Regions from separate parts of the Nonomuraea sp. NPDC003560 genome, predicted to be linked through region 1. Evidence: riboswitches for the same ligand, from Rfam matches in the RefSeq annotation. Region 1 holds a riboswitch; each other region holds the start of a gene.
The links. A riboswitch is a leader RNA that binds a small molecule or an ion and turns the genes downstream of it on or off. The one in region 1 is predicted to bind cyclic di-AMP.

Region 1 (7,022 bases):
TGGTCGCGGAGTCCGTCGCCGCCGGATGGCCCGAGCTGGTCGCCGCGCTGGCCGAGGGCAGTGTGCCGCCCGCCGCCGACCCCGTGCTGGTGGCTGCCGCAGCCTATCTCACCAGGCCCCCCGGCTGGGCGGAGATGATCGAAACCGCCCGCGCCGACCTGGAGCAGTCCGCCGTGGCGGCCGAGGGGTCCGAGCGCGAGGAGGCCGTCACGCGGCTGCGTGAGCAGCTCGCCGCGCAGAAGACCGCCGCCAAGGAGGAGGCCGACCGGCTGCGCGAGCAGATCAAGGCGGCCCGCGCCGAGAACTCCGACCTGCGGCGCAAGCTCCACGACGCGCGCGAGCGGGCCAAGGCCGCCACCCGCAGGGCCGAGGAGATGGAACAGGCCGCCGACGACGCCCGGCACGCCGCCTCCGCCGCCGGGAACGCGGGCGAGGCCGAGCTGCGCCGCCTGCGCGAGCGCCTGGCCGACGTGGAGAGGCAGCTCGAAGCCTCCCGCCGGGCCGCCCGCGAGGGCCGCAGCATCGAGGACGCCCGCATCAGGGTGCTGCTCGACGCCCTTCAGGACGCCTCGGCCGGGCTGCGCAGGGAGCTGGCGCTGCCCACCACGATCAGCAGGCCCGCCGACTCGGTCGCGGCCAGCACCGGCGAGCGTCCCGGGGTGCGCGGGGTGCCCGCGCGGGCCCTGGCCGACGACGACCCGCAGCTCCTCGACCAGCTCCTGGCGCTGCCGCAGGTCCACCTGATCATCGACGGCTACAACGTCACGAAGACCGGCTACGGCACGCTCACCCTCGCCGACCAGCGCAACCGGCTGATGACCGGCCTCGGCGGGCTGGTCGCCCAGACCCGGGTCGAGGTGACGGTGGTCTTCGACGGCGCCGAGCTCAACGCGCCGGTGCAGGTGGTGGCGCCGCGCGGGGTGCGGGTGCTGTTCAGCGCGCCGGGGGAGATCGCCGACGACCTGATCCGCCAGCTCGTCCGGGCCGAGCCGCCCGGCCGGGCCGTGGCCGTCGTCTCCTCCGACCGCGAGGTAGCCGAGTCCGTACGCCGGATGGGCGCCAGACCGGTTCCGTCCGGTCTGCTGCTGCGCCGGCTGGGCCGCGCATAAGTTACGAATTAGCACTATTGGCGAGACCCAACCCGCCACTTCTGTACTATTTCGCCCCAGGTGTAATCCCTGGGAGGCGACGCTGTGAGGTTTGGCCGGGTGACGGTGGCCGCGGGTCTCGCGATCGGACTGATGACGGTCCCGATGGGTGCGGCGCTCGCTGATCCCAAGCCCACTCTCAAACAGGCCAAGGCCAAGCTGGAGAAGCTGAACGACAAGGCCGACAAGGTGGTCGACCGGTACAACACGGCGACCGAGAACTACAAGAAGGCCAAGGACGCCTACATCAGGCTCAACGACCGCTACAAGCAGAAGCTGCAGACGGTCGCCGACCTCCGCGCCGAGATCATCAGGGTGGCGGTGGACTCCTACAAGCTGGGCGGGGACGTCACCTCCCTGCCCGGCATGGTCGGCGTCGACGATCCCGAGAACCTGCTGGCCGGGCTGGCCATGGCCGGGCAGCTCTCGCGCGAGCGGCTGGAGAAGCTGGCCGCCTTCGACCGCGAGAACAAGGGGCTCAAGGCCGAGCGCGACAATGCCGAGACCGCGCTCGCCGACGCCGACAAGGAGCGGGACGCCGTCCAGCGGGAGCGGGCCGAGGTGCTGAAGCTGGTCGGCCAGCAGAAGAAGCTCCTGGACAAGCTGGGGGCCTACAACCCGGGCAATCCCAACAGCACCGGCATCAAGTACACCGGTCCCGCCTCGGGCAGCGCGGCGGCCGTCCTGAACTTCGCCTTCGCCCAGGTGGGCAAGCCGTACATCTACGGGGGCACGGGCCCGCGCGGCTACGACTGCTCAGGGCTGACGCAGGCCGCCTGGCGCGCCGCCGGCGTCTCACTGCCGCGTACGACGTGGCAGCAGTGGGCCTGGGGCGCGAGCCGGAAGGTGGACCTCAAGGACCTCCAGCCGGGTGACCTCATCTTCAGCGAGGGGCTCGGGCACGTCAGCATCTACGCGGGTGGCGGCAAGATCGTTCATGCGCCGCAGACGGGCGACGTCGTCAAGGTCGTCCGCCTCGCCGACTACGGTCGCCCGCTCGTCGGAGCCATCCGCCCCTGACTCGGCCCCCGCCCGAAATCTCGGGCGGCTTCGGCGTGCCCGTGAGCGCTGCGGCGAACGGGACAAACGGGGCGAAAGGGCCCTGACAATCAGGTGTGCCGGGAAGTGTGAGAAGGGTCACAAAGCGGTAACGGAGTCCTGAGGTCCAGCAGGGGTTTCACCCTTGACTTGCACCTTTATCTGATCTTTACAGGCCGAGTCTCCCTTTGCCAAATCTTGACCCCTCGGCGTAGTTTCTGGCGTCGCGGTCAGCAAGCCATGCGCACCGCGGATCGACATCGGAACCCCGATGCGGACCAGATAAAAATCCAGCGGTCGCCGCCGATATCCCCGTTCAGGCACAACCATCGGGCGGCGACCTGCCGAGTCCGTGCAGCCAGGAGGCACGGAGCCGGGGACCCAAAGATCCCGTCATCCCCCGGGATCAGGGGTGAATCGGCGCGTCTTTCGCGCCGTAGGGCGACTTCCAGGCCCGAATCCGTCAGCTAACCCGGTAGGCGTTCGTGGAAGACACAAGGAGAAATCCTGTCTACCTCCCTGCATAACCCCCGTCTGTCCCGTCTTGCCCTGAGGGGCGTCGCACTCACGATGACCGTGACGGCCGGAGGTGCGGTTCTCCATGCCGTACCGGCCGGGGCGCAGACGGTGAGCGAATCGGCCGCCAGGCTCACCGCGGTGTCCAGCACCGCCAAGGCGGCCACTGCGAAGTCGGCCAGGTCGGCGAAGACCGTCAGGTCTGCCAAGTCGGCCAAGGCCGCGCGGCAGGCGTCGAAGGCCCGCAGGGCCGTCGCCGTCGCCAAGCATCAGGTCGGCGACCCGTACCGGTACGGGGCCACGGGCCCTGGTGCGTTCGACTGCTCCGGACTCGTCCAGTACGCCTGGAAGAAGGCCGGGGTACGACTCCCGCGCGTGACGAACAGCCAGTTCGCCCGCATCAAGCGCAAGGTCTCCTGGCGCAATCTCAAGCCGGGCGACCTGATGTTCTTCAACGGGCTGGGCCACGTCGGCATGTACGTCGGCCACGGCAAGATGGTCCATTCGCCGCGGACCGGCGAACGGGTGCGCATCGACAAACTGGGCGGATGGCGGAAGTCGTCGTTCGTCGGCGCGGTGCGTCCCGGCGCGTGACAACGGGCCCCGCCCGGACCCTCCCCGGTCCGGGCCGGGGCCTGTCGCATGCCCGGCCCCGAGCAGGACCCGGTCTGGCGAAGGGCTCGGCTCCGGGACGGGATCGGTCCGGCGAAGGGCTCGGCCTCGGGAAGGGGCCGGGAGGGGCGTGGGCCTACTAGCATCGGGCCGTGTCCTCGCAGGTGCGTCCGTCCCTTCGCGGTCCGCGGCTGCTCCTCTCGGTCCTGCTGCTGTCGACGGCGGTGCTCGTGGTGGCCGACGCGCCGCCCGCCGCCGTCCTGCCCGCCGGGGCGCGCGGGTTGTGGAGCGACGGCGGTCAGGTGGCCCGCGGCGCGCGGTCCGTGGTCGTGGGGCACCGCGCAGAGCCCGGCGTGCTCGCCGATCTGGCCCGCCGCGCGGATCTCGCCGGACGGCGGGTGTCCGCGATGCTCGGCCGGCCGGTGCGCGCGCTGGTCGTCGTGCCGGACTCCGACGCCGAGGCGGCCGGGCTGGCGCGCACGGGCCCGCTGGACGGGCTGGCCGCGGTGGCCGACGGCGCCAGGGTGATCGTCGTGCCCGGCTCGTTCGCCCGGCTCACCTCCACGGGACGTGACGTTGTCCTCACCCATGAGCTCACCCACGTCGCCGCGGGCACCGACCGGCTGCCCGTCTGGCTCTACGAGGGGTTTGCCGACTACGTGGCCTACCGCGACGCCGGACTCCCCGTCGGGACGGCCGCCGCCGAACTCGCCGCCGACGTAAGGGCCGGCCGGCTGCCGAGCGAGTTGCCCGGACCTGCGGCTTTCGCCCCCACGGCCGCCGATCCCGGACGGCTCGCGCGGGCGTACCAGGAGGCCTGGATGGCGTGTCGCTTCCTCGCGGACCGGTTCGGTGACGGGACCCTGGTACGGCTCTACCGTGATGCCCGCGTGGCCGGCGTCGATCAGGCGCTCGCCTCCGTGGGGCTCACCGCCGAGACGCTGGCGGCACGGTGGCGCGAGTACGTACGAGAGCAGCTCGCGTGAAGGGGAGGCAGATGAGCGAGCGGAACGACCCGTCCCGGGAAGGGGACGAGCCCGCCGGAGCGGTCGCCGGAGGGGCCGATGAGCCCGGCACGGCGGTCGCGGCGGCGCACGGCGGCGGTGTGGCCATCAGGGACGACGGCGGGGACCGGCCCGGTGAAGGTGCGCCGCGGGAGCCGTCCGGCACCAACGAGCCACCCGAGTCCCCGGGCCACCCCGACGACCCGGACTATCCGGACGCCCGCCCCGACGCGGACGCCGACCCCGACACCGAGGACCCCCGTCACCCCCGACCCCCCACCCCCGACGACCGCCCCCACGCCGACGCCCCCGCCACCGACGCCCAGCCCCCCGCGCAGGCCGCCGAGGACACGGACACCCCCGGCAAGAGCCCCGAGCCCCCCGTCGACCCGGGAACGGGCGGCAAAGGCGGCGGCAAGGGCAAAGGCGGCGGCAAGGGCAAGGGCGGCGAAGGAGGCGGCAAGGGCAAGGGCGGCAAGGGCGCGGGCGATCCCGCCGGCCCCCTCGCCGAAGGCGTCGAGGCCCGTCCGGGAACCGGCAAGCTGACGGGAACGGCGGAGCACCTGATCGCCCGCGAACGGCAACGCGCGGAATCCCGCTCCAGGCGCGCCGCCGGCGCCGCCCTGGCCCTGGTCGGCGGCGTGATCCTGGCGGTGGCCGCGTTCGCCACCCCCTGGCGGGTCCTGGCGGCGGGCGCGCCCGCCGTCGCCCCCGACCCCGCCCGCGACTTCAGCGCCGCCCAGATCGCCAGGGCGCAGGCGTTCGACGCGGCCACCACCCTGCCCGGCTACATCTCGCTCGGTCTCACGGTCCTGTTCGCCGGGCTGCTGGTCCTGACGCCGTTCGCGGCCAAGGTGCTGGGCGTGCTCAGGGGCCCGTGGTGGGTGCGGGTGATCCTCGGCGTGGTGGTGCTCACCGCGATCACCGAGGTGCTGAGGTGGCCGCTCGGCATGTGGTTCGAGACGATCCTGCGCGACTACGGCCTGTCCACCCAGGACTGGGCGGGCTGGACCGCCGACCGGCTCAAGAACACCGGCGTCGGCGTGCTGCTGACGGCCGTCATGCTGCTCGCCCTCGTGGCGCTGGCCCGCAAGGTGCGCCGCTGGTGGATCCCGGCCGCCGTGGGCGCGTTCGCGCTCACCCTCGGCGTGTCGTACGTCTACCCGGTGGTGTTCGAGCCGCTGTTCAACGACTTCACCTCCATGCCGCAGGGCTCGCTGCGGTCGGAACTGCTGGCCATGGCCGAGCGGGACGGCGTCCCGGTCGAGGACGTGCTGGTCGCCGACGCCTCGCGGCGCACCACGGCGCTCAACGCGTACGTGTCGGGCTTCGGGGCCACCCGCCGGATCGTCGTCTACGACACGCTGCTCAAGGCGCCGGAGTCGGAGGTCGAGCTGGTGGTCGCGCACGAGCTGGGCCACGCCAAGCACGCCGACGTGCTCGACGGCACGCTGCTCGGCGGACTGCTGGCCGCCTTCGGGGCGATCGGCCTGTTCCTGCTGGTCGGGCCGCTGCGGCGGCGCACGGGGATCGCCTCGGTGGCCGACCCGCGCGCCATCGGCGTGCTCATGGGGCTGATGACGCTGGCCTCGCTGGTCTCCGACCCGGCCCAGAACCTGATCACGCGGCACGTGGAGGCGCGGGCCGACGTGCACGCCCTCGACCTCACCAGGGATCCGGCCACGTTCGTCGCGATGCAGAAACGCCTCGCCATAACCAACATTTCCGACTTGTCGCCGGATGCGGTGGAATATGTGCTCTATGCCTCCCATCCCTCCAGCCCCGAGCGCAACGCCCTGGCCCGCTCGTGGGCGAGACTGAACGGCGTCCCCGAACCGTGACCGACGTGGTCTTCGTGACGAACGACTTCCCGCCCAGGCCGGGCGGCATCCAGTCGTTCGTGCACGGACTCGCGCTCCGCACGCCGGGGGTGGCCGTCTACGCCCCCGCCTGGCCGGGATGCGAGGAGTTCGACCGGCGTCAGCCGTACCGGGTCGTCCGGCACCCGACGCGGCTGATGCTGCCCACCCCGGCCGTCGCGCGCAGGGCGGCCGGGCTGGTGGCCGAGCACCGCGCCGAGACCGTCGTCTTCGGCGCGGCCGCGCCGCTCGGCCTGCTCGCACCCCGTCTGCGCGCGGCGGGGGCGCGGCGGGTGGTGATGCTCACCCACGGCCACGAGGCGTCGTGGGCGGGCGCGCCGGGCTTCCGCTCGGTGCTGCGCAGGATCGGCGCGCACGCCGACGTGGTGACCTACCTGGGCGACTACACGCGGCAGCGGCTGGCCGCGGCGATCCCCCCGCACAAGCTCGTACGCCTGGCGCCCGGCGTCGACGTCGACCAGTTCCACCCGCGGGCCGCCAAGGCGGCGCTGGGCCTCGACGGCCGGCCGGTGGTGGCCTGCGTGTCCCGGCTGGTCCCGCGCAAGGGCCAGGACCAGCTCATCCGGGCCTGGCCCAGGGTGCTGCGCGCGGTGCCGGACGCGGTGCTGCTGCTCGTCGGCGGCGGCCCGTACCGGGCGAGGCTGGAGCGCCTGGCGGGCGGGCACGAGTCGATCAGGTTCACCGGCACGGTCCCCGCCGCGAGCCTGCCCGGCTACTACGCGGCGGCCGACGTCTTCGCGATGCCCTGCCGCACCCGCTGGAACGGCGTGGACGTCGAGGGCCTCGGGATCGTCTTCCTGGAGGCGTCGGCGACCGGCCTGCCG
Region 2 (7,022 bases), on a different contig from region 1:
GCCGGCTCCTTGCCCTGGTAACCGTGGAGCAACTGGATGACCTGCTGCCGGACACGGTTGAGATCAGCTCCAAGCTTGACCAGCACCTGGGCGGCCACACCCTCACCCTCGCGGATGAGCCCGAGCAGGATGTGCTCGGTGCCGATGTAGTTGTGACCCAGCTGCAAAGCCTCACGGAGCGACAGCTCGAGGACCTTCTTGGCCCGCGGGGTGAACGGAATGTGCCCCGACGGAGCCGACTGGCCCTGGCCGATGATCTCCTCGACCTGCTGGCGCACACCCTCAAGGCTGATGCCGAGGCTCTCCAGAGCCTTGGCGGCTACGCCCTCACCTTCATGGATCAAACCAAGAAGAATGTGCTCAGTGCCGATGTAGTTGTGGTTGAGCATCCTGGCCTCTTCTTGGGCCAAGACGACAACACGCCTCGCTCGGTCGGTGAACCTCTCGAACATCTCGTCGCTCCTCACAGAGCGGTCAGTCAGGCCGGTAAATCCGGTCCCGTCATCCCGCATGCTAGCCCTGGCTCGGCGAACCGTGCCCACTGCCGCTGACACGCTCTATAGCAGAGACGTTCCCCGAGAGCAGGGCGTTCACCCTCTATCCAACTACTGTTCGGGGGTGACGTGTTCCCGATACGCCGCAAGCGAACGATGTTTAGGCGCTTCCCGGAAGCGCCTGGAATTCGACGCCCGCGGCCCAGGGCGGACCAACACGGATCGGCCGTCGGACGCCGGGGCGAAGCCAGCCTTGGGGTGCCCGCCAGCCACGCATCTCCGATGCCCGCGCCCGTATCTGTTACGTAATCATCGTATGTGCTGCTCCAAACCGCGTCCAAGCGCGGGCGCTACGCCCTGAGCACAACTCGGCACGCAACGCACCTCACACGTATTCCCCATCGGGTCAGCCGGGTTACCGATCGCCGGTGCGCACGAGGGTCCCGCGACGGGACAATGCGCGGCACACGGGAGAGGCCACCGGTTTTCCATCGTGCCCCACCAGTCGCACGCCCGCGTTTTGCCGGTCATCCGCGTCCCGGCCCACCAAGAACCCCGAAGAGAAGCCCGAAGAGAGGCCCGACAAGCCCTGAGAACCCCGCACAAGGCCGTAAGAAGACGGAAGTACCCGGTACCGGAACAGGGCTCGCGACGGCGCTTCCGGAAGCACCGGCTGCCCGATTGTGCGGCGGAGGGTCACCGCTTTGCGCGTACGCCGCAGGAGCCGGGAAGGGGAACATTGCGGCGGGTGACGGCATTGGCCCGTTCCGACTGCGGGTGACGAACACGACGACGAACACGGCGACGAACACGGCGACGAACACGGCGGCCAACACGCGGCGAGCCCGGCGGCGCCCGGGAATTGACACGGACGCCGGCCGCAAAGCCCGGCACGTTCCACTCCCGCGCGGGCGCCTTGTCCGGCGACACGAGCGAGCAATACGCCCACATTTGGGCGAATTAGAAGATCAACAAGTGGTCCGGGGATTCACGAACTCCCCACAAAAACGATCATGCGCTTATGGCGCTCGCCGGGGTCCTAGGCGAACGGCATAAGCGCATGGTCAGGAGATGGCTCTCTCGACGAGGCTCAGTGAGCCGCTTCGTACTTCTCCACGACGGTGGAGGCGATCCTGCCGCGCTCGCTGACCGGCAGGCCGTGAGCCTTGGCCCACTGCCGGATCTCCGAGCTCTTCTCGCGGCTCATCGCACGGTTGCCGCCGCGACCACGGCGACGGGCGGACACGGCTCCTGCCCTGCGGGCGTGCTGCACGAAAGGCGTGAGTGCGTCCCTCAGCTTCTTGGCGTTAACGTCGCTGAGGTCAATCTCATAGGAGGAGCCGTCAATAGCGAAGCTGACCGTCTCATTGGCCTCGCCCCCATCGAGGTCATCGATGAGAATCTCCTGGATCTGCTTGGCCATCTACGCAATCCTTTCCCGGAGCATTGTTTCATTCGCTCGCCCAAACATATACCCGGAAAGGCGCGGAGACAATTCAGCGCTACGGGGATTCGGCTGACTGGCAGATCAGTTCTGGTTCTCGGCCTGATCCTGGCGGTTTGCCCGTCGCCCGGCGCCCTCCGATCGCAGCAACTTCACCGCGCCAAAGATGAAGGCGCCGCCGACCACGACCGGGGGGATGAGCGCTGACAATACGTCTGTTACGGCTTCCATTCGTCCTCGCCTCCAGGGCTAGCAGGGTTTCGGGGGCGCTAAATACGCATCCCGGCGCGACCTGCGGGACCTGCGGGAGCACGCCGGACGCTCATGACGCCTAGGTGACAACTCACCCGGAACCGACCATAGCCACACACAGTCGCCCTCAGGGAGCAGGGGCACCGACATCCGGCAACCCGGACGTCCCATAGCCTAATGCCAGTCTCTCCAGGCTCCTTACCGGATCAAGGGAAAATTTTGCGAAAAGGCATCTTCCCAGGTGTGGACGCCTCAACGAAGATCTTTTACCACCCGCGTTCCGGCCAGCCTGTCATGTGGCCCGCGCTCCAACGGCTTGTCGATCAGGATGAGCAGCCCGACGCCGAACAGCAGCATTCCGGCCAGCAGATTGACCACCGGAATGCCCATCAGCATGACAGGCCCGGGATAGACCAGGGCCCGTTTCAGCAGGGCGCCACGCGGAAGGCCGTCCGGCGCCAGGCGAATCTTCATGATCGCCTGGCCGAACGTCCGCCGGCGCAGGCAATGGGCCCGCCAGTCATAGGCCGTATAACACAGGCCGGCCAGGAACCAGGCCAAGAGCCCGGGGAGCCGTCCGCCGAACGCCTCGACCATCCCGACAGTCCGGAAGGCGCCCCACAGCGCGATGAACAGAATGTAATAGAAGACCCCGAAGACCAGCGCCTCAATGAAGCGGGCGGCGAGGCGTTCCCACCATTCCGCGGGCACGGCGCCCGGCCACGACGGTGTCCCGGCCATATCCCACCTCACGCGGTCGGCGGTCGTACCCCCCATATTGGTACGCCCCGCACACACAAAACAGAGGCCGGCGGGAAGCCGGCCCCTGTTTTACGCTGACGCGGGATTACTTGATCTTCACGACCACCGTGCCCGCGAACTTGTCCGCGAACGTCTGCTGCAGCGGCTTGTCCCACAGCTGCGAGGCGCCGTTGACCGCGACGCACGCCCAGGCGAGCAGCGGGCCGAGGAACGGGATGACGCTCAGGATGTAGCCGCCCCAGGTGACGCCGGCGCGCTTGATCGCCAGGTCGGACGCGAGCCCGCCCGGAGGAAGGGCCTGGCCCACCGGCACGACCTTGATCCCCATGACCATCTTGCCGACCGTCTGGCCGTTCATCTTCGTCAGGAAGAACTCGTAGCACACCCAGACGGCGGTCGTCACGATCGCCGACAGGATGCCGATGACGAAGCCCGACAGGATGCCGGAGGTCGAGCCGGTCGCCGAGTCGTAACCGATCGCGAACAGGCCCAGGATGAGGCTGACCACGAAGTTCACGACGCCGAGGATGACGCCGTCGATGATCCTCGCGACCAGACGCTGCCACCACTCCGCCAGGGGGGCCGGAGCTCCCGGAGGCTGCACGCCGACGGGCTGACCGTAGGGCTGGCCGTAGCCGGGCTGGCCGTAGGGCTGCGACTGCTGCTGCTGGCCGTATGCCTGGCCGTACTGCTGCTGGTCGCCGTACTGCTGGCCGTAACCCTGTTGCTGGTCGCCGTACTGCTGCTGGGCGTAGCCGCCCTGCTGGCCGTACTGGGCGTCCTGGCCGTAGCCCTGCTGCTGGCCGTAGTCGGACTGCGGCTGCTGGCCGTAACCCTGCTGACCCGAGGCGGCCTGCTGGCCGTACTGGGCCTCCTGGCCGTAACCCTGCTGACCGGAGGCGGCCTGCTGGCCGTAGCCGGGCTGGGCGTACTGCTGGCCCGAGGACTGCGGCTGCTGGCCGTAACCCTGCTGGCCCGAGGCGGCCTGCTGGCCGTACTGGGCGTCCTGCCCGTAGCCCTGCTGCTGGCCGTAGTCGGGTAGCGACTGCGGTTGCTGGCCGTACTGCTGCTGCTGACCGTAACCCTGCTGGCCCGAGGCGGCCTGCTGGCCGTACTGGGCCTCCTGCCCGTAGCCCTGCTGACCGGAGGCGGCCTGCTGGCCGTAGCCGGGCTGGGCGTACTGCTGGCCGGAGGCGGGCTGCTGTCCGTAACCCTGCTGGCCGTACTGGGCTTCCTGGCCGTAGCCGGGCTGCGTGTACTGCTGGCCCGAGGACTGCGGCTGCTGACCGTAGCCCTGCTGACCCGAGGCGGCCTGCTGGCCGTACTGGGCCTCCTGGCCGTAGCCGGGCTGCGTGTACTGCTGGCCCGAGGACTGCGGCTGCTGGCCGTAGCCCTGCTGCTGGCCGTAGCCCTGCTGACCCGGGGCGGCCTGCTGGCCGTACTGGGGCTGCTGGCCGTAGCCCTGCTGCTGGCCGTACTGCTGCTGTTGCTGGCCGTACTGCTGTTGCTGGCCATAGCCCTGTTGCTGCTGCTGACCGTATGGGGGCTGGCCGAAGGCATCGTCCGCCCGGTAGCCGACCACAGTCACGTCCGGGTCGGGCTCACCGGGCCGACGGCCGTGGTGCTGGCCGTACTCGGGGTTCTCGCCGGAATCGTCCTGTGGGTACGGCGGCTGTCCGGTGCTCACCGTGTCACCTCGCTTCGAGTGCGCATGTGGCACGTGTCAGGACACATGCCTGTGCTGCCCAACGTATCGACATAGGTATCAACAATCACCTTTCCAAGTGGTCAAGGTCCGCGTCACCCGATGTCAGATGCAGCAGCATGCGGGTGTTGCCAAGGGTGTTCGGTTTGACGTGTTCCAGATCAAGGAACTCCGCCACACCCTCGTCGTACGAGGCCAGCAACTCGGCGTAGACCTCGGGTGAGACCGGTGTGCCCTGGATGGGGCGGAAACCGTGCCTCGCGAAGAAGTCGACCTCAAAAGTCAGACAGAATACACGCCGCAGCCCCAGATCCTTCGCCTGCCGGACGAGTGCCGAGACGATCCGCCGCCCCACGCCCAGCCCCCGGCACGCGGGATCGACGGCCACCGTACGGACCTCGGCGAGGTCCTCCCAGAGCACGTGGAGCGCGCCGCAGCCGACGACCTCCCCGCCCCGCTCGGCCACCCAGAACTCCTGGACGTCCTCGTACAGCGTGACCGTGGCCTTCTCCAGGAGCCGCGGCCCCGCGCCCGCGTAGGTGTCCACGAGACGCCTGATCGCACGCACGTCGGGCGTGCGCGCACGCCTGACCACGACCGCGGTCTCGGGGACTGCCACTTCGGCCACCTGCTCCATGGCTCCCCAGGGTACAGATCTCATTACGGCTCGGCCCTAAATCCCACGTCTCGGGCATCTCATCACATCCCGTGGTCAGGTGAACACGGGCCGACTTGGAGCTTTCCTCCAGACCTCAGCACCCCGAATGCTGGACAAAAGGTGCAGAAGCCCGCTTCCGTACGGCTACCCACGAGATCACCTTGTGACCCTTCAGTTGTGAAACCTCTACAGACTCGGCAGTTCCGGTTGAGCGTGAACCCGGAGTGCATTAGTGTCCAGCGACGATGTTCTCCGCGTAATGCGCGCGGAAAGACACGCCCAATTCCCGCAAGGGAAGCCGGGGAACCAACGGCGGCGAGCACCTGGCGCCACCACTTGGGGTGAATCCGACCATCTCGGTAGGGCTGCTCCGGCCCGAACCCGTCAGCTAACCCGGCCGGCGTCGATGAGAGGAGCTCGGTTGGTGAAGCGGACGTTCGACCGCTCGGGGACGTCCGGGGGCAGGCACGCCCGCCCCCAGGAGCAGGCCAGGCGCGCACACCGCCTCGGCGTCATCGGCGTCACCGTCGCCGCGATGCTGTTCGCCGTCCCCGTCGGCTCCGCCGCCGCCGACCCGAAGCCGTCGCTCTCCGAGCTCTCCGACCAGGTGGAGAAGCTGCACGAAGAGATCGAGACGCTGGCCGAGCAGTACAACGAGCAGCGCGAACGGCTGAAGGCCGCCCAGAAGGCCAACGACTCCGCCCAGAAGATCCTGGCCACCAGCGAGTCCGACCTGGCCGCCAAGCGCGCCAGGGCCTCGCTGCTCGCCCAGAACGCCTACATCACCGGCGGCCTGGACAAGGCCCTGGCCTTCGCCCAGTCCGGCGACCCCGAGACCTTCCTCGACCGGGCCGCGACCACGTACGCGCTCGAACAGCAGCAGGGCGAGGAGGTCAACCAGCTCGCCAGGGCCATGGAGGCCGCCGAGCGGGCCAGGGCCGGCGCCAAGACCCGCATCGCCGAGGTCCAGAAGCTCGTCACCGATCTGGAGAGCAGGCGCTCGAAGATCACCAAGCTGGTCACCAAGGTCGAGAGCAACCTCTACCGGCGGGCCGTCGGCGAGGCCGGCCGTCCCGGCACCCGGGCCGTGCGCGTCAACCTGCCGGTCATCGGCGACGGCAAGGCCGCCCAGGCCGTCAAGTGGGCCCTCACCCAGCAGCTCAAGCCGTACGTGTGGGGCGCCGAAGGGCCGCGCTCCTACGACTGCTCCGGGCTGGTGATGGCCGCCTACCAGCGCGTGGGCATCTCGCTCCCCCACTACACCGGCGACCAGTGGACGGCCGGCAGGCAGGTCAGCCGCGACCAGCTGCGCCCCGGCGACCTGGTGTTCTTCTACAGCGACCTGCACCACGTCGGCATCTACATCGGCGGCGGCATGATGGTCCACGCTCCGCGGACGGGTGACGTCGTGCGGGTCGCCCCGATCGGCGGGCGGCCGTTCGCCGGCGGCGTGCGCATCGCGGACTGACCCGCGCGCCGGTTCGCCCAGCGCCACTTCGCCCAGCGCCGGTTCGCCCAGCGTCACTGGATGATGAGCGCCACCGGATGAGCGCCGCTAGATGAGCTGGCGGCGCGCCGCCCATGCCACGGCCTCGATCGCCGTGGCCACGCCGATGCGGTCGCAGATGCCCCTCAGCCTGCGCCGTACGGTCCGTCCGCTGATGTCCAGCCGCCTGCCGACCCGATCGACCGTCACTCCCCTGGCCA
Region 3 (7,022 bases), on a different contig from region 1:
CCGCCGCCGAAGGTCTGCACCCGGATGGTGACGGGCTCGGCCGCCGCCGCGGAGGAGGCGGGGCTGTTGCCGGCGGCCGGCGTGTCGCCGCTGCCGCACGACGCGACGGTCAGCGCCGCCGCGGCCAGGGCTGAGGCCGCGGCCAGACCGCGACGCTTGCTGATCATCATGGGGGACCCCTTCTCGGGTGACTGATGGGAGGTGCACCGCGGCACGCGCTCCGCCGCGGTGGGAGTGTTTGGGAGCGCTCCCACAAAGGGTGCACTTACCGGCTGTGTCCGTCAATCCGCCGAAACGGAACCGTTACCAATCGTGCGTTTTGCCACCCAGAATCAGGATTTAAGGGGATGAAGGGTGTGAAGGGCTGTTTGGGAGCGCTCCCACCTCAAGAGACATCTTTCGTGCCGCATCAAGGGCATGTCGCCCGGACCCTCCAGGCTTGCTCCCGGTCAGGTGTTGCTGTCACGCAGCGTGACGATCTTCTGGAACGGTCCAACGTTACCCGCCGCTCGGCCCGCGCCCGGCTTCTGGGGAGGCGGGGCTCAGCAGGCGGCGGCGCGTTCGCGGAGCAGGGCGCGCTCGCGGGAGTTGCGGGTCATCGAGGCCGCCCGTTCGAACTCGGCCCGCGCCTCGCCGCGCCGGCCCAGCCGGAACAGCAGGTCGCCGCGGACGCTCGGCAGCAGGTGGTAACCCTTGAGCGCCGGCTCGTCCATGATCTGGTCGAGCAGGTCGAGGCCCACCGCCGGGCCGTAGGCCATCGACAGCGCCACCGCGCGGTTGAGCTCGACGACGGGGGAGCGGGCCAGCCGGGCCAGCGACTCGTACAGGCTCGCGATGCGCACCCAGTCGGTGTCGCCGGGGTCGAACGCGCGGGCGTGGCAGGCCGCGATCGCGGCCTGCAACGTGTACGGCCCCACCACGCCCGCCCGCTCCTCGGCCAGGCTCTCCACACGCTCCTCGGCCAGGCTCCGGGCCCGTTCCTCGGCCAGGCTCCGGGCCCGTTCCTCGGCCAGGCTCCGGGCCCGTTCCTCGGCCAGGCTCTCGGCTCGGGTCAGGGCCGCCAGTCCGCGGCCGATGAGCAGCCGGTCCCACCGGGTGCGGTCCTGCTCCAGCAGCAGCACCGGCTCCCCGGACGGCCCCACCCGGGCCGCCGCCCTGGACGCCTGGATCTCCATGAGCGCGACCAGCCCGTGCACCTCGGGTTCGGCGGGCATCAGCCCGGCCAGCACCCGGCCCAGCCGCAGCGCGTCCTCGCACAGGCCGGGCCGCATCCAGTCGTCGCCCGCGGTCGCCGAGTACCCCTCGTTGAAGATCAGGTAGATGACCTCCAGCACGGACGACAGGCGTCCGGCCAGCTCGGCGCCCTGCGGCACCTCGAACGGGACCTTCCGGTCGGCCAGGGTGCGCTTGGCCCGCACGATCCGCTGGGCGGCGGTCGCTTCGGGCACCAGGAACGCGCGGGCGATCTCGTCGGTGCTCAGGCCGCCGAGCACCCGCAGCGTCAGGGCCACCCGCGCCTCCATCGACAGCGCCGGATGGCAGGCGGTGAAGACCAGCCGCAGCAGGTCGTCCTCGATCTCGTCGGGCTCGGGCGGCTCAGCGGCGGTCTCCAGCCGGTGGCCCAGCTCGGCCAGGTTGCGGGACATCCGCTCGTTCCTGCGGATCAGGTCGACGGCGCGGCGCTTGGACACCGTCATCAGCCAGGCGCCCGGGTTGCGTGGCACGCCCGATTCCGGCCACTGCTCCAGGGCCGCGACCAGCGCGTCCTGGGCCAGTTCCTCGGCCAGGCCGACGTCGCGGACCAGCCCGGCCAGACCGGCGATGAGCCGGGGCGCCTCGATCCGCCAGACCGCCTCGATCGCCCGGTGGGTGTCGGAAGCCATCACCGGCTCATGACACCAGCACCGTCCGGGGTCCGCAAGCCGAGGTCAGCTCTCCCGCCCGCCCAGACGCCGGCGCATGGCCCTCTCCCGCTCGACCTCCGCCGGGTCGGACGAGGCCGCGTCGGGCGCGTCGGAGGCGTCGTACACCCGCCACACGTCCAGGCCGATCCCGTCATAGCCCTCGGGGACGGGCACGCGCATCGCCCATTCCAGAGCCTCCTCCCTGGACTTCACCTGGATCAGCCAGAACCCCGCGATCAGCTCCTTGGCCTCGGCGAACGGGCCGTCGATCACTGTGGCCCGGCCGCCGCTGTAGGCGATCTGCGCGCCCTGCGAGCTCGGGTAGAGCCCTTCGGCGGCCAGCAGCACCCCGGCCTTGGCCAGCGCCTCGTTGTAGGCGTGCATGTTGTCGACGAGCTCCTGGCTGGGCAGCGCCCCGGCCTCGGTCTCCTCGTTGGCCTTGCCGACGATCATGAATTTCATCCTGCCGTCCCTTCCGTCCGCGGCCCCCGGGGCGGAGCCGGCCTCGCCGAAGCGTCGAACGGGCGCCGGCCGGATCGACACGCGGGCGCGGACCGTCCGCTTCCAGGGCACCGTACCGGTCGTGCGGCGGGGTGGCCGATGTGCCATCCTCGCCCCATGCCCCAACCCGCACCAGACGCCCCCGTGCCCAACCGGGCCCTGTGGGACGAGCGCGCCCGCGTCCACGGCTCCACCTCGGCCGACCGGTTCTACGACGTCGACGCCTTCCTCGCCGGCCGGCAGACCCTCTACCCGCTCGAACGCCGCCTGGCCGGCGACGTCGCCGGCCGGGACCTGCTCCACCTGCAGTGCCACTTCGGCCTGGACACGCTGAGCTGGGCACGTCTCGGAGCGCGGGTGACCGGCGTCGACTTCTCCCCGGTGGCGGTCGCGCGCGCCCGCGAGCTGGCGGCCAGGGCAGGGCTGGCGGCCACGTTCGTGGAGGCGGACACGCAGCGGCTGCCGGCGGAGCTGGCCGGCGGCTTCGACGTGGCGGTGGCCACGTACGGCGTGTTGTGCTGGATCGGCGACCTGGACGCCTGGATGCGCGGCGCGGCCATGGCGCTGCGGCCCGGCGGCCGGCTGGTGCTGGTCGACCTGCATCCGGCCTACCAGACGGTGGCCTCGCTCGACCCGCTGGTGGCCGACTGGCCCTACGGCGGCGGCCAGGCCCACCGGGAGACGGTGACCGGCACGTACGCCGACGCCGCGGTGGTGACCGGGACCCACGAGGCGGTCGAGTACCCGTACTCGGTGGGCGAGATCGTCACGGCGGCGGCGCGGGCCGGGTTCACGGTGGCCGAGCTGGGCGAGCACGTCGAGACCGACCTCGACCCGCGCGGCCTGCTGCCGGAGGGCGCGGACGGCCGGTACCGGTTCCCGTTCGGGGACTCGCACCTGCCGATCCTCTACTCGCTGGCGGCGGTCCGGCCCTGAGACGCGGCGAGCGCGCGTCCCTCGTGCGGGACGCGCGCTCGGAGCGGGCGGAGGTCAGCTCGCGTACTGCGGGTATCCGTAGCCGACGACCTGCGACTTCGGACGGACGCGCTCCTCGACCTTGCCGTTGCCGGTGTTGCCCTCGATCGTGGAGATCGTGCCATCGCCGTTGTCCTTGACGACGAAGCCGACGTGCTGGATGGCGTCCAGGCTCTTGCTGCCGCCCCAGGAGAAGAAGACCACCGCGCCGGGCCTGGCCTCGGCGCCCCAGCGGTCGTTGGCGGCGAACCACTTGGCGTGGGCCACGGTCCAGGCGTCCCAGCCGACCTGCGGGCGGGCGCCGGTCTGCTCGCCGACCCAGGAGACGAAGATCGAGCACCAGGGGGCGTTCAGGTACATGGCGCGGGTGCCGCCGTCGCGGGCGATGGTCTCGGCGGCGCGCTTGGAGTCGGCGTACCACTTCTGGAACTTGGTGCCGCCGCCATAGGCGTTCTCGGAGGTGCCGACCTGGGCCTTGGCCATCGCCAGGACCTGCTGGGCGGTGACGTTGACCTGGGTCTCCTCCGCCTTGCGGGTCTGGGCGGCGGCCTGCGGCGCGGCGGCCGAGTGGCCGGCCGCGGCGGCCGGGCCGGCGCTGTCGGCGGCGGCGGTGGTGGCGTGAGCGCCGATGGCGGAGGCGAGGATGGCCGCGCCGAGCGCGGCGTGGGCGTAGGTGATCTTCGGGGCACGGATGGGACGGTGCGTGGCCATCGAGGGCATTGACTCCTTGCTTCCATGCCGCTTACCGGGTTAGCTGACGGGTTCGGACGTGGAAGCTGCCCTACGGCACCGAAGTGCCGATTCACCCCAAAGGACGTGGGTCCCCGGTTCCGCCCGGAGGCGGATTCAGCGGTCACAGGACGATCCTGTGAAATGTCTTGCGATGGTTGGACAAAGCCGGATAAACCGGACATCTGCCGCGAGATGCCCCACAAGGTAATACATCGGGCAAGAGCCAGGCAAGTGGCTAAAGGTCCAGCTAGGAGAGTTGGGCCCGTGCTTCGGCCAGAAGCCCCATCATGGCAAGGGATTCGTCAAGCGGCATGATCTCGCTCTCCGTGCGGCCCTCGATCGTGGCCGCGCGCACCTCGCGCAGCTCGCCCGCGTAACCGTTGTCGGCCGGGTCGAGCACCAGCTCCTCCGTCTCCATCGACGGCCCCGACAGCAGCACCCGCCGCGGCGCCCAGAACGGCGCCAGGATGTCGGCCCGCATCGACGTGCCCACCACGCTCGCGTCGTTGGCGTGATGCGCCAGCAGCGACACGTCCACCAGGGCCCGCCGACCGTCGGGGTACAGCAGCAGCCCGCCGGCCTCGGCGTCGACCCCGCTGGGCGCCAGCGAGCCGGCCATCCGCAGCTCCGCGGGCATGCCGAGCAGCAGCTGGGCCAGCCCGAACGGGTAGATCCCCAGGTCGAGCAGCGCCCCGCCGCCCAGCTCCGGCGCCCACAGCCGATGGGCGGGGTCGTAGGGCAGCGCGAAGCCGAACGAGGCCCGCACCGACCGGATCTCACCGAAGCGCGGATCGGCCGCCACCCGCTGGATGAGCGGGTTGAAGCGCATCCACATGGCCTCCATGAGGAAGACCCCGGCCGCGCGGGCCAGCGCCACCATGCGCCCGGCGTCGGCCACGTCGGCCGCCAGCGGCTTCTCGCACAGCACCGACTTGCCCGCCGCGATGGCCGCCTCGGCCACCTCCAGGTGCTGGGCGTGCGGCGTGGCGACGTAGATCGCGTCGACGGCCGGATCGGCGCACAGGGCCTCGTAGGAGCCGTAGGCCGACTCCGCGCCCAGCTCGTCGGCCAGCGCCCGCGCCCTGAGCGGGCTCCGCGAGCCGACGGCGGCCACCCGCATGCCGGGCTCGGCCACGATGGCCGCCCCCACGGTACGCGCGATGCCGCCGGTCGCCGCTATTCCCCAGGTGAAATCTCGCACGACCGAGATCGTAGAGCGCTCAGGTCAGGTTGAACGAGTCGGGGTCGGGCCCGATCCGCCGCCCCGCGTTCATCGCGCCGATGGCCGCCATGTCCTCGGTGTCGAGGATGAAGTCGAACACGTCGATGTTCTCCTCGATCCGCGACGGCGTGACCGACTTGGGGATCACCACGTTGCCGAGCTGCAGGTGCCAGCGGAGCACGATCTGGGCGGGCGTCTTGCCGTACTTCTCCGACAGCACGCGCAGCGCCGGGTCGGCCAGCAGCCCCTTGCCCTGCCCGAGCGGGCTCCACGCCTCGGTCAGGATGCCGTTGGCCTCGTGGAAGGCCCGCATCTCGCGCTGCTGGAAGTACGGGTGGAGCTCGATCTGGTTGATCGACGGCGTGATGTCGGTCTCCTCCATCAGCCGGGTCAGGGTGGCGACCGTGAAGTTGGAGACCCCGATGGCCTTGGCCCGGCCGTCCCGGTAGATCTTCTCCAGCCCCCGCCAGGCCTGCACGTACCTGTCCTGCTCCGGGACCGGCCAGTGGATCAGGAAAAGATCTACGTAGTCGAGGCCCAGGCGGGCCAGGCTCTCGTCGAAGGCCTGCTCGGCGCGCCCGTGGTCGCCGTTCCACAGCTTGGTGGTGACGAACACCTTCTCCCGTGGCACCCCGGCGGCGCGCACGGCCCGGCCGACGCCCTCCTCGTTCTCGTAGGCGGCGGCGGTGTCGACGTGCCGGTATCCGGCGCGCAGCGCGGCCGTCACCGCGTGCTCGGCGTCGTCGGCAGAGACCTGCCAGACGCCGAAGCCGAGCTGTGGTATCTGCACACCGTCGGTGTTGAGCATCAGCGAGTTCATACCCTCCATTGTTCACGTGTCGTTTCTTGCGGCTTAAGCAGGCCGGGCTACCTTGAGGCGGGTCGTGCAAGGCCATCCACCGGCTGGGGGAAACAGAGTGGTCAGACAGGCGTCGGCCTGGGTGGAGTCTCCGCTCCAGATGCTGTGCGCCGTCGAGGCCCACCATGCCGGGCTGCTCGGCCCGGACACCGTGGTCGTGCCGCGCGCCGGCCTGCGTCCGCTGCGCGCCACCCGCAAGGAGCTGCGCCGCCTCGACCTGCCCGCCGGCCTGGTGCTGGACGAGCCGCGCGAGCGCATGCCGCGCCGCGTCCAGGCCGTGGGCGACGCGTTCTCCGGCAAGGTCCAGATGCGCTGGCTGACCTCCGACCCCGGCCGCATCGTCGTCGTGGACGACGGCCTGGCCACGCTCAGGCTGCTCGAACTGCTGGCCGCCGGGCCGTTCCGGCCGCTGCTGCGGGCCCGGGCGACCCCCTCGCGGGCGCGCGCCCTGCTCGGCCTGGCCGCCGCGCTGCGGCTGCGGATGAGCCGGGTGTCGGTCTTCACCGCCCTGCCCGTCCCCGACGAGCTGGCCGCCGCCGTCCGGGGGGCGGGCGTGGACCTCGTCCGCCACGACTTCGCCTGGCTGCGCGCCCAGCCGCCGAGCGCCCAGGGGCCCGCCGAGCGCACGGTCGTCCTCGGCACGTCCCTGGTCCGCAACGGGCTGGTCCACCGCGACCACTACCTGCGCTGGCTGACCGACCTGGCCGGACGCGAGCCGCTGGCCTACTACCCGCACCGCCGCGAGGACCCCGTCGACCTGGCGCTGATCGGCGAACGTCCCGGCATCACCGTGCACGACGCGGGCGTGCCGGCCGAGCTGACGCTGCGC
Region 4 (7,022 bases), on a different contig from region 1:
CTCCGAGCTGTACGTCGAGCATCAGCCCACCTTTCCCGTCTCGGGCCCCATCGCCGGGAACCAGTGCAGCTCGGCCAGCGGCTCGGTGCTGTCGGGCACCTCCAGGTAGGCCAGGTGGCGCAGGAACCGGCTGAACACCACGGCCGCCGGGGTGCGCTGGGGGGCGCCGTTCAGCGCGCTCATCAGGTGGCCGCCCTCGGGCACCTCGACGCGCAGGTAGCGGGCCACCCGGTCGAGGCCGTACTGGAGCACGGCCTCGTCGGCCAGCAGGCGGATGTGCTTGCACGCGTAGCCGTGCAGCGCGCCGCACGGGCGGTTGTTGTTGGTGCTGCAGCTCAGGTCGTGGGTGCCGGCGGCGATCGAGGAGACGTAGACCCGCTCGATGTCGGACCCGCTCGACACGACCCCCTGCAACCTGCCGTCAGCCAGCTCGACGAAGGGCACCTTCGCCAGCTTGCGCGGCTGGACCGGCGGCACCACCCGCACGACGCTGCGCTGCTCCCACGCGGTTTCGTCCGCGTCCAAGGTCTCGACCTCCAGTCTGACGGCATGCTCGCGCCGACAGCCAACTCCGATGGGCTTGATCAACAGACCCGGAAATCTACCGGAGGCCACCGACAGACCGGACGTGAACGATCATTCACATGGAGGTCGAGCACGCCGGAGGCCGTGCGCGGGCTCGCACCCCGCGCACGGCCTGCGCCGCTCAGGAGGTGGCGGCCGCCCAGGTGGGGTGGTCGCCGGGGCCGAGCTCCACGAAGCCGGGCAGCTCGCGCAGCGCCAGCTCGGCCCCGCCCGGCGTGTACGTCGCGATGATCCGCAGCGGCCGCCAGCCGGTGTTGAAGGTGGAGTGCAGCGTGCCCTTCGGGATGTAGATCGCCTCACCGGCCCTGACCGGGAACTCCGGGTCGTCGCCGACGGTCTGCCGCCCCTCGCCCTCGATGACGTAGAGGACCTCGTCGGAGTCGGGGTGCAGGTGGCGTTCGTGGCCCTTGTTCGGGTTGATGACGACCTCGCCGAACGTGGAGGACGCGCCCGGCACGGCGTCGGGCGTCACGTGCCATTTGATGGCCCCCCAGTCGAAGATCATCGTGGGCAGGGCGTCCGGTGGTCGGTGCATGGCGGGTTCCTCCCGGTCAGAGCTGCTTGAAGGCGCGGACCTGTTCGGCGATGGCCCGCTCGGCGGGCAGGCGTTCCATCGATGACGCGCCGAAGAACCCGGCGACGCCGACCGTGCGCTGCTGGATGTGGCGCACGTCGTCGGGCTCGGCGATGGGACCGCCGTGGCACAGCACGATGACGTCGGGGTTGACGGCGACGGCGGCGTCGCGCATCTCCTGGATGCGCACGGCCGCCTCGTCGAGGCCGATCGCGGTGACGGCGCCGATGCTGCCCTTGGTGGTCAGGCCCATGTGCGGGACGAGGATGTCGGCGCCCGCCCGCGCCATGGCCGTGGCCTGCTCGGGGGTGAACACGTAGGGGGCGGTGAGCAGGTCGCGCTCGGCGGCCAGCCTGATCATCTCCACCTCCAGGTCGAAGCCCATGCCGGTCTCCTCCAGGTTCGCCCGGAAGACACCGTCGATCAGGCCGACCGTCGGGAAGTTCTGGACGCCGGTGAAGCCCATGTCCTTCAGCTCGTCCAGGAAGCGCGGCATCAGCCGGAACGGGTCGGTCCCGCACACCCCGGCCAGCACCGGCGTGTCCTTGACGACCGGCAGGACCTCCCCCGCCATCTCCACGACGATCGCGTTGGCGTCGCCGTACGGCATCAGGCCGGCGAGCGAGCCGCGGCCGGCCATCCGGAACCGCCCGGAGTTGTAGATGATGAGCAGATCGACCCCGCCCGCCTCGGCGGACTTGGCCGACAGCCCGGTGCCCGCGCCGCCGCCGATGATCAGCCGGCCCGCCTCCCGCTCGGCGCGCAACCTCCGTAGTGCCTCGTCGCGTCGCATCAAGCCCCCTTCTCGATCAGCCGGTGCAGCCGGTCGGCGGCCGCCACGGCGAACTGCGCGTCGTTGATGTCCTGGTCGCTCTGCACGACCTCGACGGCGGTGCCCGCGACGGCCGCGAGCACGGCGTCGAAGCAGGCCGCGTCGGCCGCCGGGTCGTGGAACGGGCCGCCCTCGACGTCGACGGCCGAGACGCCGCCGCGCGGCACGAACAGCGTGACCGGCCCCGACGCGCGGGCCAGCCGCTCGCCGATCGCCCGCCCGATCTCGGCGTTCTCGGCCGGAGTGGTGCGCATGAGCGTCACCGTCGGGTTGTGCACCAGGAGCTGCCGTGACCTGAACCGTTCCGGCACGGTCTCCATCGGGCCGAAGTTGACCATGTCGACGGCGCCCAGGCTGACGACCTGCGGGATGCCGGCCCGCCCGGCGGCGGTCAGGCGGTCGGGGCCGGCCGACAACACGCCGCCGACGAGCTCGTCGGCCAGCTCGGTGGTGGTCAGGTCGAGCACCCCGGCGAAGTGGCCGCCGGCCGCCAGCGCCTCCATGGCCCTGCCGCCCGAGCCGGTGGCGTGGAAGACCAGCACCTCGTAGCCCAGGGACTCCAGCCGGGCCCGCGCGGCGTCGACGGCGGGCGTGGTGACGCCGAACATCGTGGCCGCGACCAGCGGTTTGTCCTCCCCGGACGGCTCGGCGCCGGCGTCGTAGGAGGCGGCCATCGCGCTGATCGCGGCGGCGGCGTTGGTCAGGATGCGGCGGGAGACGGAGTTGACGCCCGCGACGTCGACGACGCTGTACATGAGCGTCACGTCGGTCTCCCCGACGTAGGCCGAGACGTCGCCGCTGACCATGGTCGAGACGAGCAGCTTGGGCAGGCCGACGGGCAGCGCCCGCATGACGGCGGCGGCGATGGAGGAGCCGCCGCTGCCGCCGAGCGCGAGCACGCCGCTCAGCTCGCCGCGGGCGTGCAGGTCCTTGGCCAGGGCGGTGGCCCCGGCCGCCATGGCCGCGAGCGCGGCGCCGCGGTCGCCGGCGCTCCTGAGCCGGTCGAGGCCGGTGCCCGCGGCCCGCGCGACGGCCTCGGCGGGGACGTCGGCGGCCAGCGCCGGGGCGCCCATGACGCCGGTGTCCATGAGGACGACGCCCTGGCCGGCCCGGATGATCAGGTCGCGGACGAGGGCGTACTCCTCCCCCTTGGTGTCGAGGGTGCCCAGCAGCAAGACCGCCATGTCAGACCTCCTACGATCGGCCTTCCGACCTTACCCGGCGATCTCCGCGTGGCGGATGCCCAGCACGTCCACGCCGTGCTCGGACAGCGGGCGGGAGCCGAAGATGCGGCGTTCCTCCTCGGTGATGGCGACGTCGTTGATGCTGGCCTCGCGGCGGCGCATCAGCCCCGAGGCGTCGAACTCCCACTGCTCGTTGCCGTAGCTGCGCCACCACTGGCCGGCGGCGTCGCGGGACTCGTACTGGAAGCGCACGGCGATGCGGTCGCCGGTGACCGCCCACAGCTCTTTGCGCAGGGCGTAGTCCAGTTCGCGGGCCCACTTGCGGCGCAGGAACTCCGCGATCTCGGCGCGGCCGGTGACGAACTCGCCGCGGTTGCGCCACACGGAGTCCTCGGTGTAGGCGAGCGCGACGCGGTCGGGGTCGCGGGTGTTCCAGGCGTCCTCGGCGGCCTGGACCTTGATCCGGGCGGTCTCCTCGGTGAACGGCGGGACGGGCGGGCGGGTCATGGGCTGTCCTCTCCGATCGAGAGAACGGGCGTTCTCCCGGGGTGTGCGCTAGCGTAGAGAACGACCGTTCTCCGCGGCAAGCACCTGGAGGGGTGTCATGGATCACGAGCAGCGGCTGCTGGACGCCGCGGGCGACCTGTTCTACCGCCGCGGCGTGCAGGCGGTCGGCATGGACGAGATCCGGGCCGCCTCCGGCGTCTCGCTGAAACGCCTCTACCAGTGTTTCCCGTCGAAGGAGGCGCTGGTCGTGGCCTATCTGCGGCGGCGCGACGAACGCTGGATGGCCTCGCTCACCGCGTACGTGGCCGACGCCGGCGACCGCATCCCGGCGGTCTTCGCGTGGCTGGAACGCTGGTTCACCGAGGACGACTTCCGCGGCTGCGGGTTCGCCAACGCCTTCGCCGAGCTGGGCGCCGGTTCGGCCGCCGTCCGCGCGGCGGTGCGCGAGCACAAGGGGCGCCTGCGCGCCTACCTGCGCTCGCTCGCCGAGGAGGCGGGAGCCGGGGACCCCGGCCTGCTCGCCGAGCAGTTGCTCACCCTGATCGACGGCGCCACGGTCACCGCGATGATCTCGGAGGAGCCGGGCGCGGCCCGCTCGGCCGGGCAGGCCGCGGCGGTCCTGGTCCACCGGCACCGGCGGCCCTGAAACGCGAAAAGCGCACTCCCGTCCTGAAACGCGAAAGAGCGCACTCCCCGCGGGGAGTGCGCTCTTCGCTTGGCAGGATCAGGCGGCGTACGACGGGTAGCCGTAGCCGACGACCTGGGAGGTCGGGCGGACGCGCTGCTCGACCTTGCCGTTGCCGGTGTTGCCCTCGATCGTGGAGATCGTGCCGTCGCCGTTGTCCTTGACGACGAAGCCGACGTGCTGGATGTCGCTCAGGCTCTTGCTGCCGCTCCAGGAGAAGAAGACGACGGCGCCCGGCTTGGCCTCGGTGCCCCAGCGGTCGTTGGCGGCGAACCACTTGGCGTGGGTCACGGTGTAGGCGTCCCAGCCGACCTGCGGGCGGGCGCCGGTCTGCTCGCCGACCCAGGAGACGAACATCGAGCACCAGGGGGCGTTCAGGTACATGGCGCGGTTGCCGCCGTCACGCGCGGCGGTCTCGGCGGCGCGCTGCGAGTCGGCGTACCACTTCTGGAACTTGGTGCCGCCGCCGTTGGCGTCCTCGGAGGTGCCGACCTGGGCGCGGGCGGTGGCCAGCACCTGGGCGGCGGTGACGTTGACCTTGCCCTTGGCGCTCTCGTCGGCGGCGCGGTGCTGCGCGACGAGCGGCTGGGCGGCCACGCCGGCGACCTTGGCGGTCTGGGTGGCGGTGTGGGCGGTGGCGTGGGTGGTGTCGGCGTTCACTGCCGCGTGCGTGCCGAGCACGCCGGCGACGGCGGTCGCGCCGAGAGCGATCTTGGCGAGGTCGAGCTTGAAGGCACGGTGAAGACGGTGCTTGGCCATGAGGGTGTTACTCCTTGAGCTTCCGTGCCGCTTGCCGGGTTAGCTGACGGGTTCGGGCGGGAAGCTGCCCTACGGCACCACGGTGCCGATTCACCCCATTGGACACATGGGTCCCCGGTTCCGCGCACAGGCGGATTCAGCGGTCTCTTGGTCAGGCAAAGGGCTGACGCATCGTCTTCCCGGGCCCGGGAAAGGGCCTGAAGATATATGTGCGACGCCCGGATGCGGGGATGTCCGCATCGACTCTGTACAACACGGGTCCCGCTTGGGTAATTCCCAGGCAATGCCATCCCTACCTGGGACGACTCCCCGTTCGGCTGTGTACAACCAAGCTACCCGGCGAGTAATTCCCAGGCAAATGGAGGCAATGAATTCGACGCTGCGTGGGAGAAACGCTACGCACCGAATCGGTTCACGCCACGTGCGCCTTTATCGCCACGCTCGTGAGCGCCAGCAACAATTCCAGATCGGGCTCGGCGTCGACCTGTACGGCGACCCAGGCGCGGTCGCGGCAGGCATGGACCTGGTCGCACGCCCGCAGGTACGGTTCCAGGCGGCCGATGGCGGGGGCGGTGAGCCGTACGTGGATCTCGTCCCGGCCGGCCAGGCGCAGGATCTCGGTTCCGTGTACGGCGAAGGTGACCTGCTGACCGGTGCCGCTGACGTTCAGCGACGGCCAGGACCGTAACTCCGCGACCGCGCGGACCACGTAGGGCCCGCGTCGCGTGGGCGTCCGCCGCCAGGCGGAGATTCCTGCCACGCTCCAATGCTGAGCCACGGCTCACCCCGCCGTCAGCCCCCGTTCCTGAACCGTTATCCCCTCGTGAACGGGCGCGCCCGGGGTCTGACCGGCACGATTACGGACACCTGACCGATACGTATTGACGCTCCCCCAGGCAGAAGCTACCGTCGATTCACAACTTAAAGGAAACTTTCCTAATAGTTTCCCCAGAAGTCTCCCATCCCACTCCCCACACACCCCCCAACGGATGTCGGAGCGACATGAAACACACCATTCTGAGCAAGGTCCTGGCGGGAATGGCGGCGTTGGCCCTGCCCCTCACCGCGGCCGTGGCCGCCCCGGCGCTCGCCTCCGCCAGCACGGTGGCGTACGCGGCGGCCTGGGCCCCGTGGACCGCCTACACGGCGGGCACGGTCGTCACCTACAACGGCGTCGACTACGTCTGTCTCCAGGCGCACACCTCCCAGCCCGGCTGGGAGCCGCCGAACGTGGCGGCGCTGTGGAAGGTCTCCGGCGGCGGCGGCAGCGACACGACCGCGCCGTCCGTGCCGGGCAACCTGCGCTCGACCGGCGTCACGGACACGAGCGTGGCCCTGGCCTGGAACGCCTCCACCGACAACGTGGCCGTGACCGGCTACGAGGTCTACCGCGGCGGCACCCTGGTCACCACCGTCACGGGCACCACGTACAACGACACCGGCCTCACCGCGAACACGGCCTACAGCTACACCGTGCGCGCGCGTGACGCGGCCGGCAACCGCTCGGCCAACAGCAACCAGATCTCCGCGACGACCACCGGCGGCGGTGGCGGCGACGACAAGACCCCGCCGTCGGTCCCCGGCAACCTGCGCTCGACCGGCGTCAGCAACAACAGCGTCTCGCTGGCCTGGAACGCCTCCACCGACAACGTGGCGGTCACCGGCTACGAGGTCTACCGCGGCGGCACCCTGGTCACCACCGTCACGGGCACGTCGTACAACGACACCGGCCTCAGCGCCAACACCTCCTACAACTACACCGTGCGGGCGCGTGACGCGGCCGGCAACCGCTCGGCCGACAGCAACCAGATCACCGCGACCACCACGGGCGGCGGCGGCGGTGGCGGCAACAAGGTGCTGGGCTACTTCGTCCAGTGGGGCATCTACCAGCGCGGC

Region 2: it holds a riboswitch for cyclic di-AMP, as region 1 does, so the genes downstream of both, ACFYUV_RS24375 (NlpC/P60 family protein) here and ACFYUV_RS07810 (C40 family peptidase) in region 1, are expected to answer to the same signal.
Region 3: it holds a riboswitch for cyclic di-AMP, as region 1 does, so the genes downstream of both, ACFYUV_RS18535 (CHAP domain-containing protein) here and ACFYUV_RS07810 (C40 family peptidase) in region 1, are expected to answer to the same signal.
Region 4: it holds a riboswitch for cyclic di-AMP, as region 1 does, so the genes downstream of both, ACFYUV_RS28020 (CHAP domain-containing protein) here and ACFYUV_RS07810 (C40 family peptidase) in region 1, are expected to answer to the same signal.

Annotation. Positions count from the first base shown of each region.
Region 1 covers NZ_JBIAOF010000002.1:527,783-534,804, forward strand. The annotation lists gene ACFYUV_RS07800 (NYN domain-containing protein) at 1-1,109, shown strand, start outside; gene ACFYUV_RS07805 (NlpC/P60 family protein) at 1,242-2,168, shown strand; cyclic di-AMP (ydaO/yuaA leader) riboswitch at 2,519-2,683, shown strand; gene ACFYUV_RS07810 (C40 family peptidase) at 2,814-3,296, shown strand; gene ACFYUV_RS07815 (hypothetical protein) at 3,467-4,300, shown strand; gene ACFYUV_RS07820 (M48 family metalloprotease) at 4,312-6,159, shown strand; gene ACFYUV_RS07825 (glycosyltransferase family 4 protein) at 6,156-7,022, shown strand, end outside.
Region 2 covers NZ_JBIAOF010000006.1:163,091-170,112, forward strand. The annotation lists gene ACFYUV_RS24350 (ATP-dependent Clp protease ATP-binding subunit) at 1-452, opposite strand, end outside; gene ACFYUV_RS24355 (Lsr2 family protein) at 1,585-1,917, opposite strand; gene ACFYUV_RS24360 (RDD family protein) at 2,443-2,931, opposite strand; gene ACFYUV_RS24365 (RDD family protein) at 3,038-4,639, opposite strand; gene ACFYUV_RS24370 (amino-acid N-acetyltransferase) at 4,725-5,294, opposite strand; cyclic di-AMP (ydaO/yuaA leader) riboswitch at 5,582-5,733, shown strand; gene ACFYUV_RS24375 (NlpC/P60 family protein) at 5,740-6,783, shown strand; gene ACFYUV_RS24380 (LuxR C-terminal-related transcriptional regulator) at 6,871-7,022, opposite strand, start outside.
Region 3 covers NZ_JBIAOF010000004.1:509,450-516,471, reverse strand. The annotation lists gene ACFYUV_RS18555 (extracellular solute-binding protein) at 1-170, opposite strand, end outside; gene ACFYUV_RS18550 (RNA polymerase sigma factor) at 543-1,883, opposite strand; gene ACFYUV_RS18545 (YciI family protein) at 1,929-2,366, opposite strand; gene ACFYUV_RS18540 (class I SAM-dependent methyltransferase) at 2,523-3,341, shown strand; gene ACFYUV_RS18535 (CHAP domain-containing protein) at 3,396-4,091, opposite strand; cyclic di-AMP (ydaO/yuaA leader) riboswitch at 4,105-4,242, opposite strand; gene ACFYUV_RS18530 (Gfo/Idh/MocA family protein) at 4,360-5,313, opposite strand; gene ACFYUV_RS18525 (aldo/keto reductase) at 5,333-6,154, opposite strand; gene ACFYUV_RS18520 (hypothetical protein) at 6,252-7,022, shown strand, end outside.
Region 4 covers NZ_JBIAOF010000007.1:313,276-320,297, reverse strand. The annotation lists gene ACFYUV_RS28055 (hypothetical protein) at 1-22, opposite strand, end outside; gene ACFYUV_RS28050 (hypothetical protein) at 22-525, opposite strand; gene ACFYUV_RS28045 (cupin domain-containing protein) at 707-1,120, opposite strand; gene ACFYUV_RS28040 (phosphoenolpyruvate hydrolase family protein) at 1,137-1,952, opposite strand; gene ACFYUV_RS28035 (Tm-1-like ATP-binding domain-containing protein) at 1,952-3,175, opposite strand; gene ACFYUV_RS28030 (nuclear transport factor 2 family protein) at 3,206-3,682, opposite strand; gene ACFYUV_RS28025 (TetR/AcrR family transcriptional regulator) at 3,780-4,328, shown strand; gene ACFYUV_RS28020 (CHAP domain-containing protein) at 4,407-5,126, opposite strand; cyclic di-AMP (ydaO/yuaA leader) riboswitch at 5,141-5,278, opposite strand; gene ACFYUV_RS28015 (luciferase family protein) at 5,539-5,886, opposite strand; gene ACFYUV_RS28010 (glycosyl hydrolase family 18 protein) at 6,129-7,022, shown strand, end outside.